DNA from 3 places in the Vibrio diabolicus genome. Region 1 is predicted to be linked to each of the others. Evidence: predicted binding sites of a transcription regulator. Region 1 holds the regulator's gene; each other region holds the start of a gene.

Region 1 (6,889 bases):
AGTCCGAAGCCACCAAACATTGAGCGCGACTTGATATTACCAAGTGCCTCAAATAGCTTCATAGAGTCTTTGAGTATCGGTTTATCCATGTTTTGTTATCTCGGTGTAATTAATATTACGCCACCAAAAGTCAGGTCCGAGAGAGTAGCAAACATGCGCAAAAGCAATGTCATTACAGGGTAAAGTCATCGCTTGCACACTTGCCATCGGTAACCCCGCTACCTTCCATATAGTACTATGGTTCAGGCCGGAGGCTTTGCGTCCCACCCTTTCGAATGGTTTGCCCTGTGCGTGACAGAATGAGCATACTTCGTATATTGAATTAACATCACGTTTTACCCGTAAAAGTGTGATTTTGGTTCAATAAAAAGTGTCGACAAGCGCATATTTGTGCATATTTGAGAATAAGGCGGGATGATCTCGAGGTTGTGAGCGAGTGTGATTTACCTACATATAAAACAGAGACTTAGAGATTCGAGATTTTTTGTCTAACAAACCTAAGTCAGGGAAAAGTTATTTAGATACAAAAAATAAGCGCCCTTTTAGAGCGCTTATTTGACATCGTTATATTTGGCGAATTTTAGTTCATTTTCTTCACGGTGTTTCGAATTACAAGCTCAGGTTGCATTTCGAAAATTCGCTTTTCGTGTTCTTTATCTTTGATTCGCTCAAGTAGGATCTCGAACGCATTTTTACCCACACGACGTTTAGGTTGGTGGATAGTGGTTAACGGTGGAGAGAAGTATTCCGCAAGCTCGATGTTGTCGTAGCCGATCACTGAAATATCATCAGGAACTTTGATACCGTTTTGTTGTAGGCGGCTCATTAAGCCCAAAGCCATTGTGTCGTTAAAACAGAATACCGCTGTCGGACGTTTGTCCATTGCTGTAATTTTATCTGCGACTAAGACGGCCGTATCACATTCAAAGTTACCTTCAAGGATCCAATCTTCATTTACAGCTAGGTTTGCTTCGCTCATCGCGCGACGGAAACCTGCAATGCGCTCTTGGCAAGCAAGTTTTTCAAAATGACCGCTTAGACAAGCAATATCAGTATGGCCATTGTCGATCAGATGTTTGGTTGCGATGTAGCCACCTTCTTCTGAGTTATCCATGATCTTGTCCGCTTGTGAGCTTTCTGGACCCCAATCCATGACCACTTTAGGAATGTCGGCATGACGGTCAAGCATCTCTTTAAGCTCTTCGGTTAAGTCAGAACACATCACTAGGATGCCATCAACACGTTTTTCAGCCAGCATACGGATGTAATCGCGTTGTTTTTCGTAAATCCCACCCGTATTACACAGAATCAGAGTGTAGCCTTGGCGGTAACAGTAGCTCTCAACCCCGTCAATCACTTCTGAGAAGAATAGGTTGGTTGACTGCGTTACTAACATGCCAATAGTACGAGTTGAGTTGCACTTTAGGCTGCGTGCAACCGCACTTGGCGCGTAATTCAACTCGTCCACGGCTTTCATTACTTTTTCTTGCGTTGCTTCTGCAACGAAACGCGTTTTATTGATAACGTGCGAAACTGTCGTAGTGGAAACGCCGGCTAAGCGAGCAACGTCTTTTATAGTGGCCATAAATGGTGTCCTGTATCGAGCTACTGAAATATGTCGTGTTGGATGTACCTGATGCTCTAATGGTTTTACACCCAGCAATCTAAGGTTGGCGCTAAGTGTTTCGGCAGCGGTTGGTCCAAGCACGACAAAAGGGTACGTAGCAGCATCGGTCGATGAATTTTATCTTTTTTCTATCTGATGAGAAATTGCCATCAACCTGTTAAAAAACACAAAAACCGCTATATTTCAGCGGTTTACATATAAATCATATTTAATCGTTTGCGCTCACATTTTAGCCCTATGTGGACTGACTAGCAATGTTTTCAGCAAGAGATTTGTGTATTTGAAGTCACATTTTGACTGCTAAATAACCAAGCGTCTTTGAGCTAAGTTAAGGCAAACGAATAATATACCCAACTTACTTACATTCAGTTATTTCAGGTATACAGGAAGCCCGATAGGCGGGCTCCTTAAAAAAATAGGCGGCAATTATTCCCCAAGAAGGTAAGCGCTGTCTAGTTTACAAAATGCAACTAATAGTTTCGCGACGTTCGAGTAGAACCCAAATTCGTCGAATTGTTTACATTTGTCTGCAAACTGAGGTAACCAAGACATCAACTGTTGCTGGATAAAGTCGTTTTGTTTAACGAAGGCTTCTTCCATGTGTTTTTCTTGCTCAAGTTCGTTTGAGCGGATAATCATGTTGCCGAGAAAGTCGAGTTCAACGGCTAAGTGGTCCGCAGGCTCTTTTAGATTTTCATCTACTTGAACGCCAAATTCTGCCATCAACTTTTCCATTTCCTCGGCTGGCTTGTCATTCAGCAAACCTGATTCACCGATGTACATAGATGCGTAAGGAAGAGCGCCGTATTTTTCTGTCTTCAAAAACAGTTCACAAAAGTCAGCAGCAAGCTCCAATTGAGCGTCTTCACGATCTTGCAATCGGTTTAGCGCATCAACGAGGCTATCAACAGCTGGTTTCAGCGACTCATTTTCACCTAAACCTGCTAGAAAACTGCGAATTTCAACACTGTGGTAGGCTTCCAGCTCTTTCTCTGTTAGTTCTTTTGCGAACAAGCTCGAAAACCACCAGTAAATTTCAGCGCGTTTTTCATTAAAAGCTTTCACTTCTTGCATTTTGGGCTCCTGAATGATGCTTCAAGTTGTGCATCACAAAGTCAATTAGGGATATCCCCTAAGTGTAATCAATTAAAATGAATAGCAGTAACTATAATTATTATGTTTTATGGTCAAAAATTAACGTTTATTAATAGCGATGGGTAAGCTTGTTTTGAATCAATAAAAACGCTAAATCTTGCTTTTTAATGTATCTATGACTAGAAATGTTACTAGTTATGAATAGAATACGTCTTGGATAATAAGAAGACAGAAAAGTGGTGTAAATGAGCTATCACGTATTAGTCGTAGAAGATGATGTTGTAACTCGTAGTAAGCTTGCGGGATATTTCCAAAATGAGGGTTACCAAGTCAGCGAAGCAGAGAGTGGCGCAGAAATGCGTGAGGTCCTGCAAGCGGGCGATGTAGACCTGATCATGCTGGATATCAACCTGCCGGGTGAAGACGGCCTGATGCTTACTCGTGAATTACGTAGCCAATCGGATATTGGTATCATATTAGTAACAGGACGCACGGATAGCATTGATAAAATCGTAGGCCTAGAAATGGGCGCTGACGATTATGTGACAAAACCTTTTGAACTGAGGGAGTTGTTGGTTCGCGTTAAAAACTTGCTGTGGCGTATTTCAGCAGCGCGTAGCGGTAGCGCGAAAGCGAACGAAACCAGTGAAGAACATATTGTACGTTTTGGAGAGTGGACATTCGACATTCAACGTCGTGCGCTGAGCCGTAACGGCGAACCCGTAAAATTGACCAAAGCAGAATACGAACTTTTGGTGGCGTTATCGTCTTACCCTAACCAGGTGTTAAGTCGCGAGCGTATTTTGAATATGATCAGCCACCGAGTTGATGCTCCCAATGATCGTACTATTGATGTTCTTATTCGACGTATGCGCGCAAAAATGGAGTTTGATCCAAAGAACCCGCAAATTTTTGTGACGGTGCACGGCGAAGGCTATATGTTTGCTGGTGATTAAACTGAACAAACCTAAGTCTTAAAAAGAAAAGGAGAGCTTCGGCTCTCCTTTTTTGTGGTTTCAAGATAGTACTACTTTGCTTCAACCATTGGTGTTTGGCCGACAGTATCACGCAATCTTTGCCAAATGCTGCCCAAGTACTCATGCCAATAAAGCTCCGTTTGTTCTAAGTAACGCGCTTTAGGTGAGTATTTATCCCAAGGTTGACTGATTTCGCTAATAGCTAAGAAGTTGGTCGGGGCTGGGATTGGTTTAATGCCTGCTGCGTTGAACTCATACAATGCACGGCTCATGTGGCTCGCAGAAGTGACTAACACAATCTCCTTTTGTTGAACGAATGCAGCCGCTTGACGCGCCTCTTCCCACGTATCTTTCGCATCTTCTAATAAAATGATATCGGATTTCGCGACTCCCAACGCAAGGGCAACGTTCGCCATCATTCTCGCATGGCTAATTTCAGAACCGCCAGCATAGCCAGACAAAATTAATTTAGCACCTGGATACATTCTTAAAATACGAATGCCTTCAGTTAAGCGCATTAATGCTGCACGGCTTAACTGCGAGGTGGGTGGAATTTCGTCATCGATAACATGACCATTCCCTAAAACCATCACGTAGTCGATGGTGCCAGAAACTGGCAAAAAGGCTTTATGCTCTCGCTCTAATGGCATAAGAAGCTTGGTTGAAACAGGTTGGAAGGCAACAAGAAAAATGCCAACAAAAGAGAATAGAACAACGAAGCAGCCAGTTTTACGTTTTGTGGTAAAACTAATGAGAGCAAGACCCAACAAGCCTATCAGCAGCAATGCCGGAAGTGGCATAAGCAAGGCTGACACTACTTTTTTCAGCTCAAACATACATAAATAGTCCGAAAAAACATCAATTGATAATAAAAATGAGGGTACCCCTCTTTATTCCTGCTTTCCTTGTGCCAGAATAGCGGCACAATCCGTTATGATAACTCAGCAGAAGTGACAGAAGACCGCAATTTCGACGATATCGCCCACAAATTTGCAAAAAATATTTACGGCTCCGACAAAGGGGAGATCCGCCAAATCATTGTGTGGGAAGATTTTCTACAGATTCTAAGTGAATTAGATGCTGACCAGCAACCCCTAGAGGTGTTGGATGCTGGTGGTGGTTTGGCACAAATGTCGCAAAAGCTTGCTAAGCTCGGACATCGAATCGCTTTATGTGATCTATCTTCGGAAATGCTGCAGTTGGCTAAGCAGGATATTGAAAAAAACGGTTTGCTTGAGCAGTATCGCCTGATTCATTCGCCTGTCCAATCCATTGGTGAGCATATGGATGAACAGGTGGATCTTGTTATGTTTCACGCCGTCATGGAGTGGTTGGTCGATCCTAAGGCCGCACTTGAAACGGTACTAGAACAAGTAAAACCGGGAGGCATCGCATCAGTGATGTTCTATAACCACCATGGTTTAGTCTATAAAAACGTGGTTTGTGGCAACATTCCTCATATATTAGACGGCATGCCTCACCGAAAAAGATTTAAACTACAGCCGCAAAAAGGCTTAAAACCTGAAGAAGTCTACCAATGGATAGAAGATTCAGGCTTTAGTATTTGTGGTAAATCTGGTATCCGCTCATTTAGTGATTACATAGGTAATATGCAATACATGGGCGATTACGAGTTTGAAGATGTGTTGGCGCTAGAAAAACAACTTTGTCGACAAGAGCCATACCTCTCATTAGGCCGCTACATTCATGTGTGGGCTAAAAAGAACGATAAACAGGAATAACAATGAGTGAGATGACTCTCAATGCTGCAGAGCAACCAATCGATGAGTTGGTTGGCTGGGTTAAGCAGCACGATTTCTCGTTGAACCTGACCACAGAGCGATTGGCATTCTTAATAGCCATTGCCGTACTGAGTAATGAAAGGTTCGATGAAGAATTGGGTGAAGGTGAATTGCATGATGCGTTTGCCATCGTCACTCGATTATTTGATGAGACTGGCGAAGCATCCGCTTTTCGTGCTAACAACGCCATCAACGAGATGGTAAAGCAGCGCCTTATTAGCCGTTTTGTCAGTGAGATTACTGATGGAGCGAGCATTTACCGCTTGTCGCCTTTAGCGATAGGAATTACCGATTACTACGTGCGTCATCGTGAGTTCTCGAAACTGCGCCTTTCTATTCAACTGTCTATGGTGGCAGATGAAATGGCTAAAGCGATTGAGGCAGCACAAAAAGGTGGCACACCGGGCCACTGGAAGAAAAACGTATACGGAGTTTTAAAATATTCTGTAGGCGAAATCTTCGATCAAATCGATCTTAACCAACGTGTGATGGATGAGCAGCAGCAATCTGTAAAACAACAAATTGCCGATCTGCTAAATAAAGACTGGCGCGAAGCGATCAACAACTGTGAAGCGCTCCTATCAGAAACATCAAGCACGTTGCGTGAACTTCAAGATACGCTGCAAGCCGCCAGTGATGAACTGCAAACTCAGATCCTAGATATTCAAGAAATTGTGTACGGCGATCCTGAGCTAGAGTTCATCGAAGAAGCGTTGTTTGGTCTGCAAATGAAGCTGGACCGAATCACAAGCTGGGGCCAGCAAGCGATCGACCTTTGGATTGGCTACGACCGACATGTACACAAGTTCATCCGTACTGCAATTGATATGGATAAGAACCGTGCGTTTAGCTCGCGTCTGCGTCAATCCGTCAAAGATTACTTCGATGCGCCTTGGTATCTGACTTATGCAGATGCGGAAAGGCTTTCTGACCTTCGTGATGAGGCGTTGGTGCTACGTGATGACGAAGTGACCGGCCAAGTTCCGATGGAAGTAGAGTATGAAGAATTTCAACAAGTCAATGATGAGTTGTCTGAACGAATTGGTGACATGCTAAAAGCGCATAAAGATCAAGGCACGCCAATCGACTTGAGTGTGGTATTGCGAGATTACCTTGCACAGCATCCTTACACTCATCATTTTGATTTAGCTCGCATTATTGTCGATCAAGCTGTGCGTCTAGGGTATTCAGAATCGGATTACCAAGCGATTCAACCAGACTGGAAAGCGATCAACGAATTTGGGGCAAAGGTACAAGCGAATGTCATCGACCGATACTAATGAATACATGTCAGAGAATCTGGCAAAAGCAATCTCTAACCCTCTGTTCCCAGCGCTAGACAGCATGCTACGAGCAGGGCGTCATATCTCAAGTGAAGATCTGGATAA
Region 2 (6,889 bases), 1.2 Mb from region 1:
CAGGCTAAAACCTATCGTTACCTAGCTTTATTTGGCAACTTAGCCTTATTAGCCTGGGTCGCAATTTGGCAGCTTGCGTTGTCCCCTCACCCTCACCTTAGCAGCACAACACTTGCTATTGCTTGGTGTATTCCGCTATTACTTCCGTTGCCTGGTATTTTGGCTGGTAAGCCTTACACTCATGCTTGGGCTAACTTTGTTCTTATGCTGTATTTCTTGCATGCGCTGACCATCCTTTATGTGGATGGTGGAGAACGTTGGCTTGCGGCAGTAGAGTTGCTCCTGACTTCACTCGGTTTCGCTGGCAATATTTTGTTTGCTAGAGCGAGAGGCAAAGAGCTAGGTCTTAAGTTGAAGCGCCTCTCTCAAGTAGAAAAAGAAGAAAAAGCGAAATTCAATAAATAACGCCAATCGCAATCAATCACTGAGCATTGGTTCGAATACGAATTTAGAAAACAAAAAGAGTCGCTATTGCGACTCTTTTTTACGCTTACCACATTGGTGTTTGATCCTTGCGCTTTACGCCTGGAAAGCTATCAATGCGATTACGATGCCGAGCGCCACTCGTAGATCAAGTCATACTGTTCTCGGACAGGCTCCACAATCATCGGCTGAGTTGGGTGCGTTTCGTCCTTTGCTTCCGCCGCGATATCCGCAGGCACTTCAGACTGCACTTTTTCTACCATAGCTGTATCTTTAGCTTCATTCATCGGAGCAATTGGCTCTGCTTCTTGAGTTAAAGCTGGGGCATCAACTTCACCCAAAGGATCTTCAAAAACCATTAATTGAGAAATAGAAGAAGCTTCTTTCTCAAAAGCTTGTTGAGATGCCAAAAGATGGATGTTGAGCGTCAGCTCATCACCTTGGACACGCTTAATTTCCGTACCCGCAACCGAATTAAGTTGTTTTAACGCATTCTCTAAACGGAAGAAGTCCGTGGCAGACGTTACATTAAGGACTTTCACCGCCAACGCTTTTGAAGATTTTCCAGATACTACCACTGCGCTCTTACTCGCGTAGTAGTCAGCGATGCCATCAACCATCTCAGCAATGGCATTGGCGCCTGATGCGGAACCGTTACGCGGAGAGCGCTGTGCTTCAACAATTCTCATTGGTGATTGATCGTATAACGTCCAGCGAATTTGTTCACCTTGAGCGCGCACAACTAAAACGGCATCCGCTGGGTAGCGCTGGCTCGCTTGGCCAATTGGCTCAATAAAGCCGCCCCAAAGATCAGAAACATTAACACCAGTTACATCATCAAAATCACCAACCGGGATCGTGATCGGCAAGCCTCTCGATTTCGCAGCACTGCGAAGTGCTACAACGTTTGAAGAGTCGGAATGCTCCCAAGCAATATTACGATCGTAGCTCTGCTCTTCCACCATCCAAACCAAAATATTGGCGCGATTTGGCGACCAAGATGGCAATTGTGCTTGTGTTAAAAGCGAGCTGATTTGGTCACTGTTAAACAACATTTTTAAGCTCGCTTTTCCATCAACCTGCCCATAGCTCAGTTGGGAAATGTAACGCGCACTTGAACCAAGTGCCTTTTTAATCACTGGATTGCTTAAAGAGGATTGAGAACCGGTCGCTCGAACAATCACATCCTGCATACCTTGTTGACGAGCCAGAGACTCACCGTCGTTCTGCTCACTGTCGATAACCACTTCGGCACGATAGATATCCACCTGAGTTAATGCATATACTGGTAGGGACAACCAACCTATCAGTAAGAGAGCTAAATAGCGCATAGTTTTTATAATCCTCTGAACAAGAACCCGAATAATAAGCAACTATCAAATCTTGAGCAAGGTAAGTACTGAGTAAATTGTCTGTATTATGACCAGCTTTGTTAACTCGGGTCTCAACGAGCACTCTAGCGTTGTTTTTCATCGTCACGCAAGACTCGTAAAAGAGGCCAATTTGCAAGCAACTAACTCGCAAAAACGCTATTTATGGGAAAGATTCAATCGAAAGTTTGATCCATGCAACGTTGCAAACGATTGCTGGATGATAGTATTCGCCGGATTTGTCTGCGTATCTTGAAAATAGGGAATTATTATGAAAAACGCGTTACAAGGCGCTCAAATGCTCTTTGTCGCTTTTGGTGCTTTGGTGCTTGTGCCGCTGCTAACTGGCCTTGATCCAAATGTCGCCCTCTTTGGTGCCGGTGTCGGTACTCTCCTCTTCCAATTAATGACTAAACGTTCTGTTCCCATCTTCCTTGCCTCTTCTTTTGCGTTTATTGCTCCTATTATGTTCGGTATCCAAACTTGGGGTATCGGCGCAACGATGGGCGGCTTAATGGCAGCGGGCCTGGTTTATGTGGCTCTAGGGGCGATGATCAAAGTGCGTGGTGTTGGATTTATCCATAAAATTCTCCCGCCTGTTGTCGTTGGTCCTGTGATCATGGTGATTGGTCTTGGCCTTGCTCCAACAGCAGTGAACATGGCGGTAGGGAAAACCGGTGATGGTGCTGCACAGCTTGTTAATGGTGATGCTGCGATCATCATCTCGGCGGTCTCACTGCTCACAACCATTGTACTAAGCGTGTTTGCAAAAGGCTTTTTGAAGCTCGTTCCAATTGTCGGTGGTATTCTTGCAGGTTACTCTGTTTCTCTATTCTACGGGGTGGTTGATTTCACTCCAGTAGCACAAGCGGCTTGGCTAGCTATGCCAAACTTCACCGCGCCAGAGTTCAACATAAACGCAATCTTGTTCATGATTCCTGTCGCTATCGCACCTGCGGTAGAGCACGTAGGTGACATGCTTGCTATCTCAAACGTCACAGGTAAAAACTACCTGAAAAAACCTGGCCTTCATCGCACAATCGCAGGTGACGGGGTGGCAACTATCGTAGCCTCGATGGTGGGTGCTCCACCAAACACCACTTACAGTGAAGTTACAGGAGCGGTAATGCTAACCAAAGCATTTAACCCTGTGATCATGACTTGGGCTGCGATCACTGCAATCGTACTTGCATTGGTAGGTAAGCTAGGCGCGGTTCTTCAAACGATTCCAGTACCTGTCATGGGCGGTATCATGATTCTGTTGTTCGGCTCTATCGCCACAGTAGGCCTCAACACACTGATCAAGAATAACGTTGATTTACATAAGTCTCGCAACCTAGTGATCGTTGCCGTAACACTTGTATTTGGTATTGGCGGTATGGCTTTCGGTATTGGTGAGTTCAGCCTACAAGGTGTGAGCCTATGCGGTATCGTGGCAATTATTCTTAACCTTGTGTTACCAAACGATTTAGGTGAAAACCACGTTGTAGATAACGCACAAATGGAAGAAGAGAACGCGAAATAGTGCGTCTGCGCTGCTTTACTGAGTGGCGCATTTTATTCTTCTCGTATTATAGATATAAAAAAAGGCTTGGTTTTCACCAAGCCTTTGTTTTTTCTGTTCAGTCGTAGTAATACATTAAAGAATTACTTAGTACCGAAGATCTTATCACCTGCATCACCTAGACCCGGTACGATGTAGCCTTTGTCATTTAGCTTCTCATCGATTGCCGCAGTGTATAGCTCCACATCTGGGTGTGCTTTTTCTAGCGCTTCAATACCTTCTGGTGCAGCAACAAGTACCAACACTTTGATTTGGTTACAACCTTTCTCTTTTAGAAGATCAATCGTAGCAATCATAGAACCACCCGTTGCAAGCATTGGGTCAACAACAAGCGCAATACGCTCATCGATGTTAGAAGCAAGCTTGTTGAAGTAAGGAACTGGCTCAAGTGTTTCTTCATCACGGTAAATACCAACAACACTGATACGTGCGCTTGGCATGTGCTCAAGAACACCGTCCATCATGCCTAGACCTGCACGTAGGATTGGTACTACGGTTACTTTTTTACCTTTAATTTGGTCTACTTCTACCGGACCGTTCCAACCATCAATGGTCACTTTTTCTGTTTCAAAGTCTGACGTTGCTTCGTAAGTAAGTAGGCTACCGACCTCAGTCGCTAACTCACGAAAACGTTTTGTGCTGATGTCACCTTCTCTCATTAGACCAATTTTATGTTTTACTAGAGGGTGCTTTACTTCAACAACTTTCATGTCCATCTCCGGCTATAGTTGGCAATATTTAAACAAACCTTCAGATTATACATGATTTTTACAGGGATATCAGGATAAATCACTAAAGAAAAAAACAGACGCAAACGTTTGCTATCTATGTTTAAGCACTGTTAGAATAGCGCCGTTTTCATATCCAACTTAATACCGAGGACTTCCCTGTGAGTGGTAACAACTCTTCTCTTAGCTATAAAGACGCTGGTGTAGATATTGATGCAGGCAACGCGCTTGTGGATCGTATTAAGGGTGCGGTAAAACGTACTCGTCGCCCTGAAGTTATGGGTGGTATCGGTGGTTTTGGCGCGCTATGCGAATTGCCAACCAAATACAAACAACCTGTACTGGTTTCTGGTACTGATGGCGTAGGTACTAAGCTTCGCCTAGCACTGGATATGAACAAGCACGACACTATCGGCATCGACCTTGTTGCGATGTGTGTAAATGATCTTATCGTGCAAGGCGCAGAGCCACTGTTCTTCCTAGATTATTACGCAACAGGCAAACTAGACGTTGATACCGCAGCGGATGTTGTTTCAGGTATCGCTGAAGGGTGTGTTCAAGCAGGTTGCGCCCTAATTGGTGGCGAAACTGCGGAGATGCCTGGCATGTATGAAGGCGAAGACTACGACGTTGCTGGTTTCTGTGTTGGCGTAGTCGAAAAAGAAGACGTGATCGACGGCACGAAAGTCGCTGCTGGTGATGCACTTATCGCTGTTGGCTCAAGCGGCCCACACTCAAACGGTTACTCCCTTATCCGTAAAATCCTAGAAGTATCTGGTGCAGATAAGAACGAAGAACTAGCAGGTCGCACTATCGGTGAGCACCTACTAGAACCAACTAAGATTTACATCAAATCAGCACTTAAGATGATTGAGAAACACGACATCCATGCGATTTCTCATATCACTGGTGGTGGTTTCTGGGAAAACATCCCACGTGTGCTGCCTGAAGGCACAAAAGCAGTTATCGATGGTAACAGCTGGGAATGGCCAGTGATCTTCAAGTGGCTACAAGAGAAAGGCAACGTCGACACACACGAAATGTACCGTACGTTCAACTGTGGTGTGGGTCTAATCGTTGCACTACCTAAAGACCAAGCGGAAGCCGCGGTTGCTCTTCTTCAAGAAGAAGGTGAAAACGCATGGGTGATTGGTCAAATCGCGCAAGCAGACGCGAATGAAGAGCAAGTTGAAATCCAATAATTTGCAAATCGAGCCCACAAGATAAAAAGAATGAGGACACTAGATGACTAGGTCCTCATTTTGCTATCTAGAACAATAAAAACCATTCTATTAGTAGGTAGTTTAGAAGCTACATAACTCTAACCTACAATACCAAGGCACTCTCGACATCATGAAAAACCATACCCTAAAAAACATTGTGGTCCTCATCTCGGGTAACGGAAGTAACCTGCAAGCTATCTTGGAAGCTTGCGAAAACAGCATGCCAAACGCACGAGTAGCAGCCGTGTTCTCTAACAAAGCCGATGCTTTTGGTTTAGAACGTGCAAAAAACTTTGATGTAGACGGTCACTTTGTCGACCCTAAAGCATTCGACTCGCGTGAAAGCTTTGATGCAGAGCTAATGAGTCAAATCGATGAATACCAACCAGACGTGATTATTCTGGCGGGCTACATGCGTATTCTGAGCAGCGAGTTTGTTTCTCATTACATGGGTAAGATGATCAATATCCACCCTTCTCTTCTACCAAAATATCCTGGGCTACACACACACCAGAGAGCAATTGATGCTGGCGACAAAGAACATGGTACGAGTGTGCACTTTGTAACGGAAGAGCTTGATGGTGGCCCTGTCATACTGCAAGCAAAAGTTCCGGTGTTCGAAGACGATAATGCTAGTGTACTTGCAGCACGTGTTCAGGCTCAGGAGCACCGAATCTACCCTATGGTGGCTAAGTGGCTGGTAGACGAGCGGTTGATCATGAAGGATGGTAAAGCCTATTTAGATGGCGCAGAACTTGGCGCACACGGTTACGCCTCCGATGAGTAGTCCTGAAACCAAACTCCAAACACAAAAGAGCAGCCTGAGAGCTGCCTTTTGTTGTTTTGAAACTTATAAACTTGATTCAAGAAAGCCGCAGTGCGACTAGAAACCTAAAACCCAACATTCTAAAAAATCCCATAACCACTTGAGTAACACAACACTCGGAAAGTAAATTCTGAATCTGGTTCGTTCCTCACCGTTCAGAATGACGTGGTGTTTTATGAGAAATTTCTATCCATTTACGTCTTTCCGGCAAGCCTTAGCAAGACTAGGAAGCTAGAAAGTATGAGAGTTCACCAGTATCCGCATTCGGTTGAAAACGTATAAAAATAAAGCTCGCGATTAAGCGAGCTTTACGAGTTGTTCCGAATTAACCGCTATTCTAACGGCTCAGTTGGCGCCTGATTGCCCGGTTTCGCCGCTGCAAACGGCACATTCACCAGTTCAGAGGCATTGTTTTTCACTAGTTCACCTAGGTGAAACAAGCCGTACTCGCCAGGTTTCATCCGCTGCCAAGCTTCGTTACCCGTTAAAGGTTGAGTCGCGATCACAGAAACAATGTCATGTGGCGTTGTTTCTTCTTGGAAGTTAATTTCCACATCTTCATCAAGCAAAGCGGCTTTACCAAACGGTGCGCGTCTCGTGATCCAATACAAGTGATTGGTGCAATACGTCATTACATACTCACCATCACTCAGAAGCATGTTAAATACACCCTTCTCTCTTAGCTCATCACAACATTTAGCAACATATAAGAATACCGATTCCATGTCCTTTGGCGGCTCAGGATATCGATCTTC
Region 3 (6,889 bases), 1.2 Mb from region 1:
CAGGACGGCCATTTTAGCGAGTTAAAGTTTAGTGTCAATCACTTTTTCAAACTTTCTTCAAGCGTTTCCGCTTGGCTAATTTGGCTTGCTAACCTCGACTTCGTTTCTTTCGAAGCGTTGCCGTGTCAGCGAGGTGGCATTATAGAGATTGCGATCACATTGGCAAGCCCTTTTTCACATTTTTTTTGATTTTTTTATCGTTTGGGTGTTTTTTATTCTAAAAGGCGAGTTTTCACTACTATTCTACCTCCATATCCCCAGTAATCGCCCCTAATAAGGAGAAAAGATGAGCTCAATTAGAAGCTACAAAGGTATAAAGCCCCAACTTGGTGAGCGTGTTTACGTTGACTCAACCTCAGTGTTAGTCGGAGATATCCGTATTGGGGACGATTCTAGCATTTGGCCATTAGTAGCGGCACGAGGCGATGTGAACCACATTCACATTGGTGATCGAACTAATATTCAAGATGGCAGTGTTTTGCATGTCACCCATAAGAACTCTGAAAACCCAAACGGCTATCCACTTATTATTGGCAATGACGTTACGATTGGCCACAAAGTGATGCTGCACGGTTGTGAGATACACGATCGTGTATTGGTTGGTATGGGGGCGATTGTTTTAGATGCTGTCGTTATTGAATCAGAGGTGATGATTGGAGCGGGCAGTTTAGTACCGCCAGGAAAGAGATTAGAAAGCGGTTATCTTTATGTCGGTAGTCCAGTAAAACAAGCTCGCCCTCTATCAGAGACAGAACGAGCTTTTTTGCAAAAGTCTGCCAATAACTATGTTCAAAACAAAAACGACTACTTACATGAAGTAGAAGACTTGAACTAAAGGTCTGTTAGCCGATGATAATATGGCCTTCTTCGTTGAAGGCTTCATCTTCTATTAACTCTTCTGCTATTTCTTCCAGATCAAATCGGTAGTCAATAAAAGCAGAGAGCACGGCCTGCTCCGTATCTAACTCTGAGCCAGATAACTTTTCTAACTTTTGTTTCGTCACAAAGCATTCTATTAGTGCGCCTGATTGTTGCGCCGCAAAGTTTACTGATTGTGATACTTCATCCCATGATTGCATGTCTGGGAATAAAATGGATTGATTCATCGCTTATTGACCTTCAAGGTTCTTTCTTAATTCACGCAAAATCTGTTTGGCGCCTGGACGAAGACCGCGCCATAACATAAAACTCTCAGCAGCTTGGCCAACTAACATACCTAAACCATCATAAGCATGTGCCGCACCGTGTTGCTTAGCCCATTGGTTAAATGTGGTATCACCTTTGCCATACATCATGTCGTAGCTTGTACTATTGGCGGCGAACACCGAGGAAGAGATCGCAGGTAACTCACCACTCAATGATGCAGACGTGGAGTTGATTACGACATCGAACTCTTCAGCAATGGTATTCATCTCGTTTGCTGTAACAGGGCCATATGCAGAAAACAATTCTGCCAATTCTTCGGCTTTGGAAAATGTACGATTAGTTATCGTTAGAGATGTTGGTTTTTGATCGAGCAATGGTTTAATCACACCTCGAGCGGCACCACCAGCTCCTATGATCAAGATACGTGCACCTTCTAACACGACTTGATGTTGCAACAAGTCCTGCACTAAGCCTGCACCATCAGTGTTATCACCAATGATTTCACCATCATCAAGCTTCTTAAGTGTATTCACAGCTCCAGCAAGCTGAGCACGCTCGGTCAAACGGCTGGCAAATTGATAGGCGTCTTCTTTAAAAGGCAAGGTCACGTTACAACCTTTGCCGCCGTCCGAAAAAAATGCTTTCGCCGCCTCGATAAATCCACCCACAGGCGCACATTCTGCGGTGTATGTTAGGGACTGATTCGTTTGACGAGCAAAGAGTGTATGGATAAATGGCGACTTGCTGTGCCCGATAGGGTTACCAAACACGGCGTAACGATCGATTTGCAGGGTCATTTCCTTACCTTTATTCCTTACTTAGATATAGAGAGAAAACAGGGCCATCTGATTACGGATGACCCTATCACTATCTATCTATATAGAAAAGGAGATTCCGTGCTTACCATTCGCGTGGTTTCAGGTATCGATCGTAAAGTTCGGCTTCAGGCGTTCCTGCTTCTGGTTCGTAGCGGTACTCCCATCGCGCTAACGGCGGCATCGACATCAGAATCGACTCGGTACGCCCACCACTTTGTAAACCGAATAAAGTGCCACGGTCGTACACTAAGTTGAACTCAACATAACGACCACGACGGTAAAGTTGGAATTCACGTTCGCGCTCGCCATATTCGATGTCTTTACGACGAGACACGATCGGCAAATAAGCTTGGCAATAGCCTTCACCCACCGCTTTGATGTAATCAAAACACTTATCAAACTCCCAGTGATTCAAATCATCAAAGAACAAACCACCAACACCACGAGTTTCATTTCGGTGTGGCAAGAAGAAGTACTTATCACACCACGCTTTGTGTTCAGCATATACTTCTTCACCAAATGGGGCACAGATTGCCTTAGCTGTATCGTGCCATGACTGACAATCTTCTTCGAAAGGATAGAAAGGAGTCAGGTCGAAACCACCACCAAACCACCAAATTGGTTCTTCGCCCTCTTTCTCGGCGATAAAGAAACGCACATTCGCATGAGAAGTTGGGACGTAAGGGTTTTTGGGATGGATAACCAAAGAGACCCCCATCGCTTCAAAACGGCGACCCGCTAGCTCCGGACGATGTGCCGTCGCAGATGCTGGCATTTCTTTCCCTTCTACATGCGAGAAGTTCACCCCACCTTGCTCGAAAACAAGGCCATCACGCATAACACGTGAGCGCCCACCGCCACCAAGACGTTCGCCCGGTTCACGATGCCATGCATCCTCGACAAAGACGGCCTCTCCATCTTCTTGTTCTAACTGCTGACAAATGGAGTCCTGAAGTGACATCAGGAACTGCTTTACGGCGTGCTTATCGATTGCTGACATACGTTATTACCTATTACGTGATACCGGTTGATGACTGGCAAGCAGGGTTAGCCCTGTCTTAATATTTGTGAAGTCTTGGCGTCACGAATCTCGCTGGGTTTATCACGACCGCTGGTTTCACCACGAAGAATGGCCACCAGCTTGTCACCCAATTGCTCTTCGACTTCTTCCGTGGTCATACACGGTGGCAAGCCGGAAAGATTCGCGCTGGTAGAGGTTAACGGCTTTCCGAATGCATTACACATCTTTTGAACCAAAGGATGATCAGTCACACGAACTGCAATTGAATCAAACTGCCCTGAAACCCAGTTGGAGACTTTATCGCTCGCAGGCATGATCCAAGTGTATGGACCTGGCCAAGTTGCATGAACGGTCGCTAATTGTTCTCGAGTCAGTTGAGATTCATCAATATACGGCAAGAGCTGCTCATAACTTGCAGCGATCAGAATCAGCCCTTTTTCCACCGGGCGCTGCTTGAGCTCCAGCAGTTTTTGAATTGCTTCTGGGTTATCTGGATCGCATCCGACACCAAAAACCCCTTCTGTTGGGTAGGCAATCACTTCGCCTTGTTGTAGTGCGTTGAGCACTTGTTCAAAGTTATCCACCGATTACTTCCTGATTGTCTGACTGTATTATTTTCACTAAGTGTACAAATATTCATTCTCAGACACTAAAGCAATTTTTTTATAAAATGTATCAATAGCGTCAACAACAAGACGCAAACGTTTGCTTGAGATAAAAATCCCCGTATAATGCGCACAAATTTATCAGCTCACCTAATTTTGCAGCTTGAAGGAGTTTGAGATGAAAGTCGGTATCATCATGGGTTCTAAATCCGATTGGCCAACCATGAAACTAGCAGCGGACATGCTAGACCAATTTGGCGTACCTTACGAAACAAAAGTCGTGTCAGCACACCGAACTCCTCAATTACTGGCGGACTACGCCAGTGGCGCAAAAGAACGCGGCATCAAAGTTATCATCGCAGGCGCAGGTGGTGCAGCCCACCTACCAGGTATGGCTGCTGCGTTTACTAGTTTGCCAGTGCTTGGTGTTCCCGTTCAGTCTCGTGCACTGAAAGGTATGGATTCACTGCTCTCTATTGTACAGATGCCAAAGGGAATTGCGGTTGGTACATTAGCGATTGGCGAAGCGGGCGCAGCAAACGCCGGTATCCTAGCAGCGCAAATCCTAGGCACTCATGATGAAAACATCATGGCGAAGGTAGAAGCGTTCCGCAATGAACAGACGGAAACCGTACTGGCTAACCCAAATCCAGCTGAGGATTAATCAGATGCATGTACTGATTCTCGGATCAGGTCAGTTGGCTCGCATGATGTCTCTGGCTGGTGCACCACTGAACATCCAAATCTCGGCTTACGATGTCGGCAGCGGTAACGTTGTCCATCCTCTTACCCAACAGGTACTTGGCCATGGTTTGGAAAATGCGATTACGCAAGTTGATGTGATTACTGCCGAGTTCGAGCATATTCCACATGACGTGCTCAAGGTTTGCGAAGCGAGCGGCAAGTTCCTACCAAGTACGCAAGCCATCAAAGCAGGTGGTGATCGCCGTATTGAAAAAGCACTGCTTGATGATGCTGGCGTGCGCAACGCGAAATACTACGTGATTGAAACTCGTGAAGACTTTGAGCGCGCAATTGAACACGTTGGTATGCCAATGGTTCTGAAAAGTGCATTGGGAGGTTACGATGGTAAAGGTCAATGGCGCTTAAAAGAAGCTTCTCAAGTCGACGACATTTGGACTGAGATGGCAGAGTGCATCGCGGCAACACCAACTCAAGCGATTGTTGCTGAAGAGTTTGTTCCTTTTAACCGCGAAGTATCACTAGTTGGTGCTCGAAGCAAAGATGGCTGCGTTGAAGTTTACCCTCTAGCAGAAAACGTTCACATCAATGGCGTACTGAGCTTATCCACCGCAATTGATGCGCCAGAACTGCAAGCCCAAGCCAAGCAGATGCTCACGGCCGTCGCAGATAGCCTAGATTACGTTGGTGTATTGGCGCTCGAATTCTTTGATGTCGATGGCACGCTGCTAGTGAATGAGATTGCCCCACGAGTGCACAACTCTGGTCACTGGACACAGCAAGGTGCAGAAACCTGTCAGTTCGAGAACCACCTGCGCGCCGTATGCGGCTTGCCGTTAGGCAGCACCAAACTGATTCGCGAAACCTCGATGGTGAATATTCTTGGTGAAGATACGTTGCCAGAAGCGCTTCTCGCCATGGATGGTTGTCACATCCATTGGTACGGCAAAGAGAAGCGTGAAGGGCGAAAAATGGGTCACATCAACGTATGTGGTGACTACCCAGGAGAATTGCACCGTAGGTTGTGCGCTCTCTCGGATGCCTTAGATCCAATGGCATTCCCAGCCGTGCACGAGTTTGCGAAACAAGCGTAACGCTAAAATCTAGCCCCAAAAACCACAAAGGGTCGCACGATGCGACCCTTTTTAATTCCTTTGATGTATTTACCCTTGCTGAGTGTGCTGGCACTTACGGTTGGCACATTGCAATTTCACACCACTGGCGAGTTTCTTCTCCACCAACAGAGTAAAACCACATTCTTCGCACCTCCCCTTTACCGGAGGGAGATTCACGGCAAATTTGCATTTAGGGTAGTTATCACATGCGTAGAAAGTTTTACCAAAACGCGTCTTACGTTCAACTAAATGACCTTTACCACATTCAGGACACGCGTGTTGTTCTTGCGGCTGCTTTTCTGGCTCAGGTTGATTAATTGACTCAATATGATGACAAGCCGGATAGTTACTGCAACCAACAAACATGCCATAACGCCCTTGGCGTAATACCAACTCGTTACCACAATCTGGACAAGGAACGCCAAGCTCTTTGACGATGTGGCCATCATTATTGTGCAGAGCTTTGATGTAATCACAGCTTGGGTAGTGGCCACAGCCAAGAAATGGACCGTGTTTGCCATGTTTGAGGATCAACTCACTGCCACATTTAGGACATGGCTCGTGTTCCAATGCGTGTTCATGGGCAGAGAAAAGGGTGTTGTCGATTTTACTACTCATACTTACCGTTTCGTGAAAAACACACCAAAAGACAAGCTCGCGTTCTTGCTAGCTAAACTCGAACTTGCCTAGATTGGGTTAGTGAAGAATCCCTTGTTCCTTGGTGTACAACAGCTCTTCCATTAGCGTATAAGCGTTTTCATTGCCAGGCACATTAAACAGCACCATCAAAATGATCCATTTGAGGTCTTCAAGCTCAAACTCACTCGTTTCTAGACCCATCACTCGGTCAATCACCATTTCGCGAGTTTCTGTGGTTAACACATTGATTTGCTCGAGAAACAATAAAAACCCTCGGCATTCCAAATCTAAACGCTGCATCTCTTTCGCTGTGTAGATACGAGTTGATGACGAAGCCATGCAAGTCGAGATTGCAGAAGAGGTGTCACTTTGCTGCAATGCGGCAAGCTCTTCTAACCAGACAAGGGCTTTGTAGATATCTTTTTGTTGGAAGCCTGCACGGAGCAGCTCTTCTTCCAACTCGTCTTGTTCGACCTGTAACTCTGCATCGCTATGGATGTAGGTTTCGAATAGATACATCAGTATATCCATCATCATAGCTAGCCCCTCCCCTTTCGAATATAGCCACCTGAAACCGCAACGACATGCCCAGAGAGTTCTAACTCTAAGAGCTGCATCATGACTTCCTGGACAGGTATATTGGTCCTGTTTGCAAGAATATCAACCGGTGTAGCTTCACTTCCTACGTTAGCTAACAGCTGAGGAAATGGCAATTCTTCTTCATCATTTAACGTAGAAAATAAATCGGTACTCTGATTAATAGACCAACCAAGCAAAGACTGTATTTCATCTAAGACATCTTTCGTCTTTTCTACGAGGCAAGCACCATGACGTATCAACTGG

Evidence for each region. The regulator PurR, encoded in region 1, represses purine synthesis genes. The targets are predictions, from matches to a motif close to TNANGNAAACGTTTNCNTNA.
Region 2: the regulator PurR is predicted to act here: its motif matches at 4,164-4,183, upstream of purM (phosphoribosylformylglycinamidine cyclo-ligase).
Region 3: the regulator PurR is predicted to act here: its motif matches at 3,679-3,698, upstream of purE (5-(carboxyamino)imidazole ribonucleotide mutase).

The regions. Positions count from the first base shown of each region.
Region 1 is NZ_CP042451.1:2,135,116-2,142,004, reverse strand. It holds gene FR741_RS10190 (TfoX/Sxy family DNA transformation protein) at 1-89, opposite strand, end outside; cyclic di-GMP riboswitch class I at 206-295, opposite strand; gene purR (HTH-type transcriptional repressor PurR) at 581-1,585, opposite strand; gene torD (molecular chaperone TorD) at 2,054-2,701, opposite strand; gene torR (two-component system response regulator TorR) at 2,968-3,678, shown strand; gene elyC (envelope biogenesis factor ElyC) at 3,750-4,535, opposite strand; gene cmoM (tRNA uridine 5-oxyacetic acid(34) methyltransferase CmoM) at 4,650-5,441, shown strand; gene mukF (chromosome partition protein MukF) at 5,444-6,781, shown strand; gene mukE (chromosome partition protein MukE) at 6,762-6,889, shown strand, end outside.
Region 2 is NZ_CP042451.1:910,926-917,814, reverse strand. It holds gene FR741_RS04350 (DUF2069 domain-containing protein) at 1-405, shown strand, start outside; gene FR741_RS04345 (DUF2066 domain-containing protein) at 546-1,754, opposite strand; gene FR741_RS04340 (uracil-xanthine permease family protein) at 2,065-3,318, shown strand; gene upp (uracil phosphoribosyltransferase) at 3,441-4,067, opposite strand; gene purM (phosphoribosylformylglycinamidine cyclo-ligase) at 4,247-5,287, shown strand; gene purN (phosphoribosylglycinamide formyltransferase) at 5,439-6,095, shown strand; gene FR741_RS04320 (class II glutamine amidotransferase) at 6,467-6,889, opposite strand, start outside.
Region 3 is NZ_CP042451.1:50,810-57,698, reverse strand. It holds gene FR741_RS00300 (gamma carbonic anhydrase family protein) at 287-835, shown strand; gene FR741_RS00295 (DUF1488 family protein) at 843-1,106, opposite strand; gene aroE (shikimate dehydrogenase) at 1,110-1,943, opposite strand; gene hemF (oxygen-dependent coproporphyrinogen oxidase) at 2,047-2,964, opposite strand; gene FR741_RS00280 (L-threonylcarbamoyladenylate synthase) at 3,012-3,569, opposite strand; gene purE (5-(carboxyamino)imidazole ribonucleotide mutase) at 3,769-4,254, shown strand; gene FR741_RS00270 (5-(carboxyamino)imidazole ribonucleotide synthase) at 4,259-5,386, shown strand; gene FR741_RS00265 (DNA topoisomerase family protein) at 5,456-6,025, opposite strand; gene FR741_RS00260 (DUF494 family protein) at 6,104-6,583, opposite strand; gene dprA (DNA-processing protein DprA) at 6,586-6,889, opposite strand, start outside.